3 regions of the Streptomyces sediminicola genome follow, and region 2 is predicted to be linked to each of the others. Evidence: riboswitches for the same ligand, from Rfam matches in the RefSeq annotation. Region 2 holds a riboswitch; each other region holds the start of a gene.

Region 1 (3,267 bases), 1.6 Mb from region 2:
CCGGCGGGATCAACGCTTCCGGCGGCGTCCCCGCCCGCCGCGCCCCTGCGCCCCGGCCCCGGACGGCCCGGGGACGCCGGCGACGGCGGGTACCGCCCCGCCCGCCTCCCGGCGGTCGGCGGAGACGACCAGCGCGGCGAGCGCCGTGGTCACCGGGACCGAGGCCACCAGGCCGATGGACCCGACCAGGGTGCGCACGATCTCCTCCGCGACCAGCTCGCTGTTGGCGACCGCCCCCACGCTGCTCTGCGCGATGGAGAACAGCAGCAGCAGGGGGAGCGCGGCACCCGCGTAGGCGAGCACCAGCGTGTTGACGACGGACGCGATGTGGTCGCGGCCGATCCGGATGCCCGCCTGGTAGAGCCCCCGCCAGCCCATTGTCGGGTTGGCCTCGTGCAGTTCCCAGACGGCCGAGGTCTGGGTGACGGTCACGTCGTCGAGGACGCCGAGCGAGCCGATGATCACCCCGGCGAGCAGCAGACCGCTCATGTCGATGTGCGGGTACAGGCCGTGGATCAGGCCGGTGTTGTCGTCCGTGTTGCCGGTGAGCGCCGCCCAGCCGATGAACAGCGAGCCCAGGACCCCGATCAGCAACAGCGAGATCAGGGTGCCCAGGACGGCCACGGAGGTGCGGGCGGAGAGTCCGTGGCACAGATAGAGGGCGATCAGCATGATGGCGCTGGACCCCACGACCGCCACCAGCAACGGGTTGGAGCCCTGGAGGATCGCGGGGAGGACGAAGAAGTTCAGCAGCAGGAAGCTGATGGCGAGGGCGACCAGCGCCATCAGTCCGCGCAGCCGTCCGACGACCACCACCGCCACGGCGAAGATGCCGGCCAGCAGGGCCAGCGGCAGCCGGCGGTTGACGTCGGTCACCGAGTACTGGAGGTCCTTCGGGGCGGAGGGCTCGTAGGCGACCACCACCTGCTCGTCCTGGTGGAGCTGGCGCGACTGGTCCGGCTGCACGATCTCGGTGAACGTGCGGCCCTTGTCCTTGCCGGTGTCGACGCGGATCGTCGCCCGCTTGCACGTGCCGTTCGCCTGCTGGACCGCCGAGGAGCCCTCCGCGGTGGAGGTGTCCCCGGTCGGGACGGCTCCCGAGGCGTTGACGGACGAGCAGCTCACCTCGACCACCTTGGTGACGGTGGCCTCTTGGGTCTGCCGGTCGAAGCCGACGCCGGTGCGCTCGTGCGGCGGTGCCCCGCCCGGCCAGAGCACCACGAGGCCGACCAGCACCGCCGTGGCGAAGGGGATGAGGATCGCGGCGATGACCTTCCGCAGGTGGCGGGAGACCGGCGCCGCGGGACCATGGCCGTGCCCGTGTGAGTGCCCGTGTGAGTGCCCGTGTCCGCCACCGGGGCCGTGCCCGCCTCCACCGTGCCCGCCCCCGCCGTGCCCGCCGGATCCGTCACCGCCCGTCGGCCGGCCAGGGAAACCCGCTGGTCCGGAGGCCGGGTTCGTGTCGAAGGCCCAGTCCCGCCCGCGGTCCGTCGCGTGGCGGCCGTCGTCTTCGGCACCCGGCCCACGGCGGGGGTCGTGCGGCGGAGGCGGAGGATGATGCGTCGTGGTCACCGCCCGATCATCGCAAGAAGGGGAGGGGCCCTCTGGTCACCGCGCCCGAATTGAGGCTAGCGTGGGGGCACCTTTGTACACGCGGGAGCTCGGAGCACCGGGCTGAGAGGGCGCTGACCTCCGTCCCAGCGACGTTTCACATGAAACATCACCGAAGACGAGTGATGTTTCACACGAAGCGCCGGCGGACGGAAGCCGCTGCGTCGACCGCCGAACCTGTTACCGGGTAATGCCGGCGTAGGGAGCTTGGTCTCATGGCCATCAAGGACGCACGCACGCCTGCCTCCACGCAGAACGTCACGGAGTCGACGACGGAGACGAAGGGACCGGAGTCGACCGCCGGGGAGGCCGGGAAGTCCATCGGCTGGCACAAGGCGTACGTCGAGGGTTCGCGCCCCGACCTGCGCGTGCCGGTCCGTCAGGTGCACCTCACCAACGGAGAGTCGGTCACGCTCTACGACACCTCGGGTCCGTACACCGACCCGTCCGTCGAGACCGACGTCCGCAGGGGCCTGCCGCCGCTGCGGGAGAACTGGATCGTCGCCCGCGGCGACACGGAGGAGTACGCGGGCCGCCCCGTCCGCCCCGAGGACGACGGAATCAAGCACACGTCCCCCCGCGGGGGCCTGCGCAACCTCGACGCGGTCTTCCCCGGCCGCCCGCGCCAGCCGCGCCGGGGCCGCGCCGGCACCGCGGTGACACAACTCGCGTACGCGCGCCGGGGCGAGGTCACACCCGAGATGGAGTACGTGGCCATCCGGGAGAACGTCGCGCCGGAGGTGGTCCGCGAGGAGATCGCGGCGGGCCGGGCGGTGCTGCCGGCCAACGTCAACCACCCGGAGATCGAGCCGATGATCATCGGCAAGCGGTTCCTGGTGAAGGTCAACGCCAACATCGGCAACTCCGCGGTGACCTCCTCCATCGAGGAGGAGGTCGAGAAGATGACCTGGGCCACCCGCTGGGGCGCGGACACCGTGATGGACCTCTCCACGGGCCGCAACATCCACACCACCCGCGAGTGGGTGCTGCGCAACTCCCCCGTCCCCATCGGCACCGTGCCGCTCTACCAGGCGCTGGAGAAGGTCGACGGCAAGGCCGAGGAGCTGAGCTGGGAGATCTACAAGGACACGGTCATCGAGCAGGCCGAGCAGGGCGTCGACTACATGACCGTCCACGCCGGCGTCCGCCTGCCGTACGTGCCGCTCACCGCGAACCGGAAGACCGGCATCGTCTCGCGCGGCGGCTCCATCATGGCCGCGTGGTGCCTCGCGCACCACAAGGAGTCGTTCCTCTACGAGAACTTCGAGGAACTCTGCGAGATCCTCGCCGCCTACGACGTCACCTACTCGCTGGGCGACGGACTGCGGCCGGGCTCCATCGCGGACGCCAACGACAAGGCGCAGTTCGCGGAGTTGCACACGCTGGGCGAGCTGAACCGCATCGCCAAGCGGCACCACGTGCAGACCATGATCGAGGGGCCGGGCCATGTCCCCATGCACAAGATCAAGGAGAACGTCGACCTCCAGCAGGAGATCTGCGAGGAAGCCCCGTTCTACACGCTCGGCCCGCTGACGACGGACGTCGCCCCGGCGTACGACCACATCACCTCGGGCATCGGCGCCGCGATGATCGCCTGGTGGGGCACGGCCATGCTCTGCTACGTCACCCCCAAGGAGCACCTGGGCCTGCCCAACC
Region 2 (3,267 bases):
AGGGCGAGGAAGGCGGTGCCCACGACGACGGTCGGCAGCACGAACGGCACGGTCACCACGGCCCGCAGGACCTGTTTGCCGGGGAAGTCGAGGCGGGCGAAGGCGTAGGCGCCGGGCAGCGCGATCAGCAGGGTGAGCGCGGTGGAGACGAGCGCCTGCCAGGTGGTGAACCACAGCACCTGCCGGATGCCGGGCTCGGCCAGCACCTCGGCGAACCGCCCGAACCGCCAGGTGCCGTCGGCCGTGAGGCCCCGGGCGACGATGGCCGCGACGGGGTAGGCGAAGAACACCGCGAAGAACGCGGCGGGCCCGGCCATCAGGGCGAGCCGCGCCGCGTTCCCGCTCCGCCGGCGGGCGGGGCGGGCGCTCACTTCAGGACGAGCGAGGACCACGAGGTGACCCACTGGTCACGGTGTTCGGCGATCTTCGCGGGGGCCATCGTCCGCGGGTCCTCGACCTTGGGGGCGAACTCGGTGAACTCCGCGGGCAGCCCGGCGTCCGGGTTCACCGGGTGGACGAACATGTTGAGCGGCATGTCCTCCTGGAACTCCCGGCCGATCAGGAAGTCGATGAACGCCTTGCCGCCCTCCGGGTTCTTCGCGTGGGCCAGCAGGCCGGCGAACTCGATCTGCCGGAAGCAGGTGCCGGTCGCCACGCCGGTGGGCGCGGTGTCCGGGCGGGGCTCGGCGTAGATCACCTCGACGGGCGGCGAGGACGCGTAGGAGACGACCAGCGGACGGTCGCCCTTGGCCTCCTTGCCGCCGGCCGATCCGGAGAACTCCTCGTTGTACGCCTGCTCCCAGCCGTCGACGACCTTGACGCCGTTGGCCTTGAGCTTCTTCCAGTAGTCCGTCCAGCCCTGGTCGCCGTAGCGGGCGGCGGTGCCGAGCAGGAAGCCGAGGCCGGGCGAGGAGGTGGCGGCGTTCTCGGTGACGAGGAGGTCCTTGTACTCGGGCTTGACCAGGTCGTCGAAGGTCTCCGGCGGCGCCAGCTCGTGCCGCTCGAAGTACGCCTTGTCGTAGTTGACGCAGATGTCGCCGTAGTCGACGGGCGTGACCCGGTGTTCGTCGCCGTCGACCCGGTAGCGCTCGTCGATCGCGTCGAGCCCCTTGGCCGCGTACGGCTGGAACAGGCCGTTGTCGAGCGCCCGGGAGAGCAGCGTGTTGTCGACGCCGAAGAAGACGTCGCCCTGCGGGTTGTCCTTGGTGAGGATGGCCTTGTTGACGGCCTGTCCGGCCTCGCCGTCCTCCAGGACCCGGACCTTGTAGCCGGAACTCTTCTCGAAGGCGGCGATGACGTCCTTCGAGGCGGCCCACGAGTCGTGGCTGACCAGGGTCACCGTCTTGGCGCCGCCGGCACCGGAACCGGTGTCCGAGCCGCCGGACGATCCGCACGCGGACAGCGTGACCAGGCCCAGCCCGGCGGCCAGGACGGTGACCTTGCGGGTGATGCTCACTGATTCCTCCTGGGGTTCCAGAAGGAGACGCGGCCCTGCCCGGGTCCCTCGCGGGGCCCGGGCAGGACGCAGCAGCTTGAGTGGTGACCGATCTCCCTACCCAGAATGACCTGGGCGAGGTTCGGAGGGTCTGCGGCCGGTGCCGCACTCTCAGCGCTGTGGCGCTCCCCTGTCGGAATATGAAGATGTCGGGATGTGGAGTTGTCGGCGCGGGACACCGCCCCGGCACACGCACACGGCACTGTATGCCGTACACCGTATTCCGTGAACCGTATGTCGTGAACCGTATGAAGATGTCCCCGCGTCGGCCAGACTACCTCTCGCTCGCGGCGAGCTGGCCACAGGCCCCGTCGATCTCCTGGCCCCGGGTGTCCCGGATGGTCACCGGCACGCCGTGCGCCGCGATCGCCTCCACGAACGCCTTCTCGTCCTCGGGCCGCGACGCGGTCCACTTCGAGCCGGGTGTCGGGTTGAGCGGGATCAGGTTGACGTGCACGGGCTTGCCCTTGAGCAGCCGGCCGAGCCGGTCACCGCGCCACGCCTGGTCGTTGATTTCCCGGATCAGCGCGTACTCGATGGAGAGCCGCCGCCCGGACTTCGCCGCGTACGCGAAGCCCGCCTCCAGCACCTCCCGCACCTTCCACCGGGTGTTGACCGGGACGAGGGTGTCACGCAGCTCGTCGTCGGGGGCGTGCAGCGAGATCGCCAGACGGCACTTGAAGCCCTCGTCCAAGAAGCGGTGGATGGCGGGGACCAGACCGACGGTGGAGACGGTGATGCCCCGCTGCGACAGGCCGAGGCCGTCCGGCTCGGGGTCGGTGAGCCGGCGGATGGCGCCGACGACCCGCCGGTAGTTGGCGAGCGGCTCGCCCATACCCATGAACACGATGTTGCTGAGCCGGGCCGGTCCGCCGGGGACCTCGCCGTCGCGCAGGGCACGCATGCCGTCCACGATCTGGTGCACGATCTCGGCCGTCGACAGGTTCCGGTCCAGGCCCGCCTGCCCGGTCGCGCAGAACGGGCAGTTCATGCCGCAGCCCGCCTGGGAGCTGATGCACATGGTCACCCGGTCCGGGTAGCGCATCAGGACGGACTCGACGAGGGTGCCGTCGAAGAGGCGCCACAGCGTCTTGCGGGTGGTTCCCTCGTCCGTCGACAGATGCCGCACGACCGTCATCAGCTCGGGCAGCAGCGCCTCCCGGAGTCCCTCGCGGGCGCGCGCCGGGATGTCGGTCCACTGCTCCGGGTCGTGCGCGTAGCGCGCGAAGTAGTGCTGGGAGAGCTGCCGGGCACGGAACGGCTTCTCACCGATCGCGGCGACGGCCTCCTTGCGCTCGGCCGGCGTGAGATCGGCGAGGTGACGCGGCGGACGCTGCGCCCCGCGGGGCGCGACGAAGGTGAGCTCACCGGGGACGGGTCGGGCCACGGTCGGGCAACTCCTCTGGACGACGGGCCTACGGCACCCCCGCGCACGGCGGGAAGACGGCAAGGCCATGCCGGAGCCAGGAGACCTCACGGGACCGTCCCCGCCGACGGTCACCGGCCGCGGAAGCGGGCCGGCGGAAGCGGCGGGAACACGGGAAAGGGCCCGCGGACAGCGCCACGGGCCCTTCCAGCGTACCCGATGCCTGTCAACCCGATCCGACGAAGAGCACCAGCAGCAGCCACACCACCGGCGCCGTCGGCAGCAGGGAGTCCAGCCGGTCCATGATGCCGCCGTGCCCCGGCAGCAGCGTGCCCATGTCCTTGATGCCCAGATCGCGCTTGATCATGGACTCGCCCAGGTCGCCCAGCGTGGCGCTGGCCGCGAC
Region 3 (3,267 bases), 3.1 Mb from region 2:
CCACCGACAGCCGGAAACCGGGCGGGTCCGTCCCGGGGGCGCCCCCGGGACGGACCCGCCCGGTCAGGCGGTCGCGGACTTCAGCGGCCGGGCCGGGTCGGCGAGCAGCACCGGGTCCACCGGCGTGCCCGCCTCGATCAGGCGGCGGCCCTGGGCGAGGTCCCGGGGGCGGCCGACGGCCAGCAGGGCGACGAGCCGGTCCCCGCGCAGCCAGCAGACCGTCCAGGCGGGCCCGGCCGGGTCGCCGCGCCACAGCAGGGTGTCGGCGGCCGGGTGGTGGCCCGCGTACTGGACGAAGCGCCCGAACTGCTCGGACCAGAAGTAGGGCACCGGGTCGTAGACCGCCGGGGCCCGCCCCGCGCCGGCGGCGACGATGTTCGCGGCGACCGTGCGGGGGCCCTGGAGGGCGTTGTCCCAGTGGTGCACGAGCAGCCGCTCGCCGTAGCGGCGGGAGGGGAAGGAGGCGCAGTCGCCGACCGCGTAGACGTCCGGGGCGGTGGTGCGCAGCCGCTCGTCGGCCGGGACCTCGCCGTACGCGCCGAGGGCGATGCCGGAGCCGGCAAGCCAGCCGGTGGCGGGCCGGGCGCCGATGCCGACGAGGACCGCGCCGGCCGGCAGGCGGGTGCCGTCGTCCAGGACGGCCGTGCCGGGCTCGACGCGCGCCACGCGCGCGTGGGTGCGCAGGGCGGCGCCGCTGTCGGCGTACCAGGCGGCCATGGGGGCGGTGACCTCGGCGGGCAGCGCGCCCGCGAGCGGCCGGTCGGCGGCCTCCACGACGGTCACCTCGCACCCCGCCTCGCGGGCGGCGGTGGCGAACTCGGCGCCGATCCAGCCGGCGCCGACGACGACGACGTCGTGCTGCCGTTCGAGGACGGGGCGGAGCCGGGCGGCGTCGTCGAGGGTGCGCAGCAGGTGGACGCCGGGCGCGTCCCCGGCGCCGGGCAGCCGCAGCGGTTCGGCGCCGGTGGCGAGGACGAGGGCGTCGTAGGGCACGGGCCCCTCGGTGGTGTCCAGGACGTGGTCGCCGGGGCGCAGGCCGAGCGCCTCGTGGCCGAGCCGCAGGGTGACGCCGAGCGAGTCGAAGTCGATGTCGAAGGCGGAGCCCTCGGCGGTGCCGAGCAGCACGGCCTTGGAGAGCGGGGGGCGGTCGTAGGGCCGGTGGGTCTCGGCGCCGATGAGGGTGACGGTGCCCCGGTAGCCCTCCTCGCGCAGCGCGACGGCGGTCTGCACGCCCGCCATGCCCGCGCCGACGACGACCACGCCGGCTCCCGTGTCCCGTCCCGGTTCCCGTGTCTGCTCGCTCACCCGTTCACCATAGACACCCGGCGTGTCACCCCCGGCACCTGACGTGCCGTCGGCGGGCGGGAGGGGCCGGTGCCGCTACCCGTCCCGGACCTCCTCCACCGCGCTGGTGCCGCGGCCGGGGGCCGACTCCCACTCCCAGTCCTCCTCCAGGCGCAGGCGCCCGTCGGGCAGTGCCACGACGGTGGCCAGGCAGTGGCCCGAGGCGGTGGTCCCGTCGGTGCGGAGCTGCACGTACCGGAAGTCGAGCCGGTCGCCGTCGCGGGTGCCGACCAGCCGCCCGTGGACGACGTCGCCGCCCTCGTACTCGGCCCACACGACGCCGTCCCGCTCGTGGTAGGCGAACCGGGTGCGGGTGCCCACCTGGCCGGCCGACTGGTCGGCGACCGGGGCGAGGACACGGCCGTCCAGGGACGGCGGGGCCGGTCGGGCGGGGGCGGCCGGGCCGGGGGCGGGGGGACGGTTCACGCGGAAGGCTCCCTTACTGGGACGGACGGCATCGGGCTAGGGTGGCCAACGTAAGGCACACGCGGGAGCCCGGACGCACCGGGCTGAGAGGGAGGCTTGCGGCCTCCGACCGTACGAACCTGATCCGGATCATGCCGGCGAAGGGAGGGGCTGGACGCCCATGTCGTCTCCACCGTCGTCCCCGTCCACCTCGGACGTCCTCGTCGTCGGGGGCGGGATCATCGGGCTGGTCACGGCCTGGCGGGCCGCGCGGCGCGGGCTCGCCACCGCCGTCGTGGACCCCGCGCCGGGCGGCGGGGCCGCCCGGGTGGCCGCCGGGATGCTCGCCCCCGTCACCGAACTGCACTACGGCGAGCAGGCGCTGCTCGCGCTCGGCCTCGCCTCGGCCGAGCGGTACCCGGACTTCGCCGCCGAGCTGTCCGAGGCCACCGGGCACGACCTCGGCTACCGCCGCTGCGGCACCCTGGCCGTCGCCCTGGACGCCGACGACCGCGCCCACCTGCGGGAACTGCACGCCTTCCAGGAGCGCTGCGGGCTGGCGTCCACCTGGCTGCCAGGGCGGGAGTGCCGGCGCCTGGAGCCGATGCTCGCGCCCGGCGTGCGCGGGGGGCTCTGGGTGGAAGGCGACCACCAGATCGACCCCCGGCGGCTGGCCCGCGCGCTGGTCGTCGCCTGCGAACGGGCGGGCGTGGTCTTCCACCGCGACGAGGCCGTCCGGCTCACCATCGCCGGGGACCGGGCCACGGGGGTCGTCACGGCCGGCGGCACGGAACCGGCGGCCGGGCGGGTGGTGCTCGCCGCGGGCAGTCTCAGCGGCCGGCTCGCGGGCGTGCCCGAGGAGGTGCGTGCGCCGGTGCGGCCGGTCAAGGGCCAGGTGCTGCGGCTGGCGATGCCGTCGGCGCACGGGCCGCTGCTCGGGCGCACGGTGCGCGCGGTGGTCCGCGGCAACCCGCTCTACCTGGTGCCCCGGGAGAACGGCGAGCTGGTCGTCGGCGCCACCAGCGAGGAGCTGGGCTGGGACACGACGGTCACCGCGGGCGGGGTCTACGAGCTGCTGCGCGACGCCCACGAGCTGGTGCCGGGCATCACGGAGCTGCCGCTGGCCGAGACCCTGGCGGGCCTGCGCCCCGGCTCCCCCGACAACGCCCCGCTGCTCGGCGCCACCGCGCTGCCGGGACTGCTGCTGGCCACCGGGCACCACCGCAACGGCGTCCTGCTGACCCCCGTCACCGGCGACGTGATGGCCGAGATCCTCACCGGCGGGGAGCCGCCCGCCGTCGCACGTCCCTTCACCCCCCGGCGCTTCGGCGCCGCCGTCCCCGCACCCACGGAGCAGCCCGTATGAGCACCGACGTCACGATCCGCGTCAACGGGGAGCCGCGCGAGGTGGCTCCCGGCACCGCCCTGGACACGCTGGTGAGCAGCCTCACCGCGGCGCCCTCGGGCGTGGCCGCCGCCGTCAACGAGACCGTCGTCCCGCGCGCCCGCTGGTCCGCC

The links. A riboswitch is a leader RNA that binds a small molecule or an ion and turns the genes downstream of it on or off. The one in region 2 is predicted to bind thiamine pyrophosphate.
Region 1: it holds a riboswitch for thiamine pyrophosphate, as region 2 does, so the genes downstream of both, thiC (phosphomethylpyrimidine synthase ThiC) here and VM636_RS08375 (thiamine ABC transporter substrate-binding protein) in region 2, are expected to answer to the same signal.
Region 3: it holds a riboswitch for thiamine pyrophosphate, as region 2 does, so the genes downstream of both, thiO (glycine oxidase ThiO) here and VM636_RS08375 (thiamine ABC transporter substrate-binding protein) in region 2, are expected to answer to the same signal.

Annotation. Positions count from the first base shown of each region.
Region 1 covers NZ_CP144555.1:3,546,680-3,549,946, forward strand. The annotation lists gene VM636_RS15510 (YibE/F family protein) at 10-1,572, opposite strand; TPP riboswitch at 1,644-1,833, shown strand; gene thiC (phosphomethylpyrimidine synthase ThiC) at 1,827-3,267, shown strand, end outside.
Region 2 covers NZ_CP144555.1:1,963,796-1,967,062, forward strand. The annotation lists gene VM636_RS08370 (iron ABC transporter permease) at 1-317, opposite strand, end outside; gene VM636_RS08375 (thiamine ABC transporter substrate-binding protein) at 368-1,456, opposite strand; TPP riboswitch at 1,532-1,637, opposite strand; gene rlmN (23S rRNA (adenine(2503)-C(2))-methyltransferase RlmN) at 1,770-2,882, opposite strand; gene VM636_RS08385 (phosphatidate cytidylyltransferase) at 3,088-3,267, opposite strand, start outside.
Region 3 covers NZ_CP144555.1:5,106,145-5,109,411, reverse strand. The annotation lists gene VM636_RS22445 (FAD-dependent oxidoreductase) at 64-1,305, opposite strand; gene VM636_RS22440 (hypothetical protein) at 1,381-1,770, opposite strand; TPP riboswitch at 1,822-1,933, shown strand; gene thiO (glycine oxidase ThiO) at 1,931-3,115, shown strand; gene thiS (sulfur carrier protein ThiS) at 3,112-3,267, shown strand, end outside.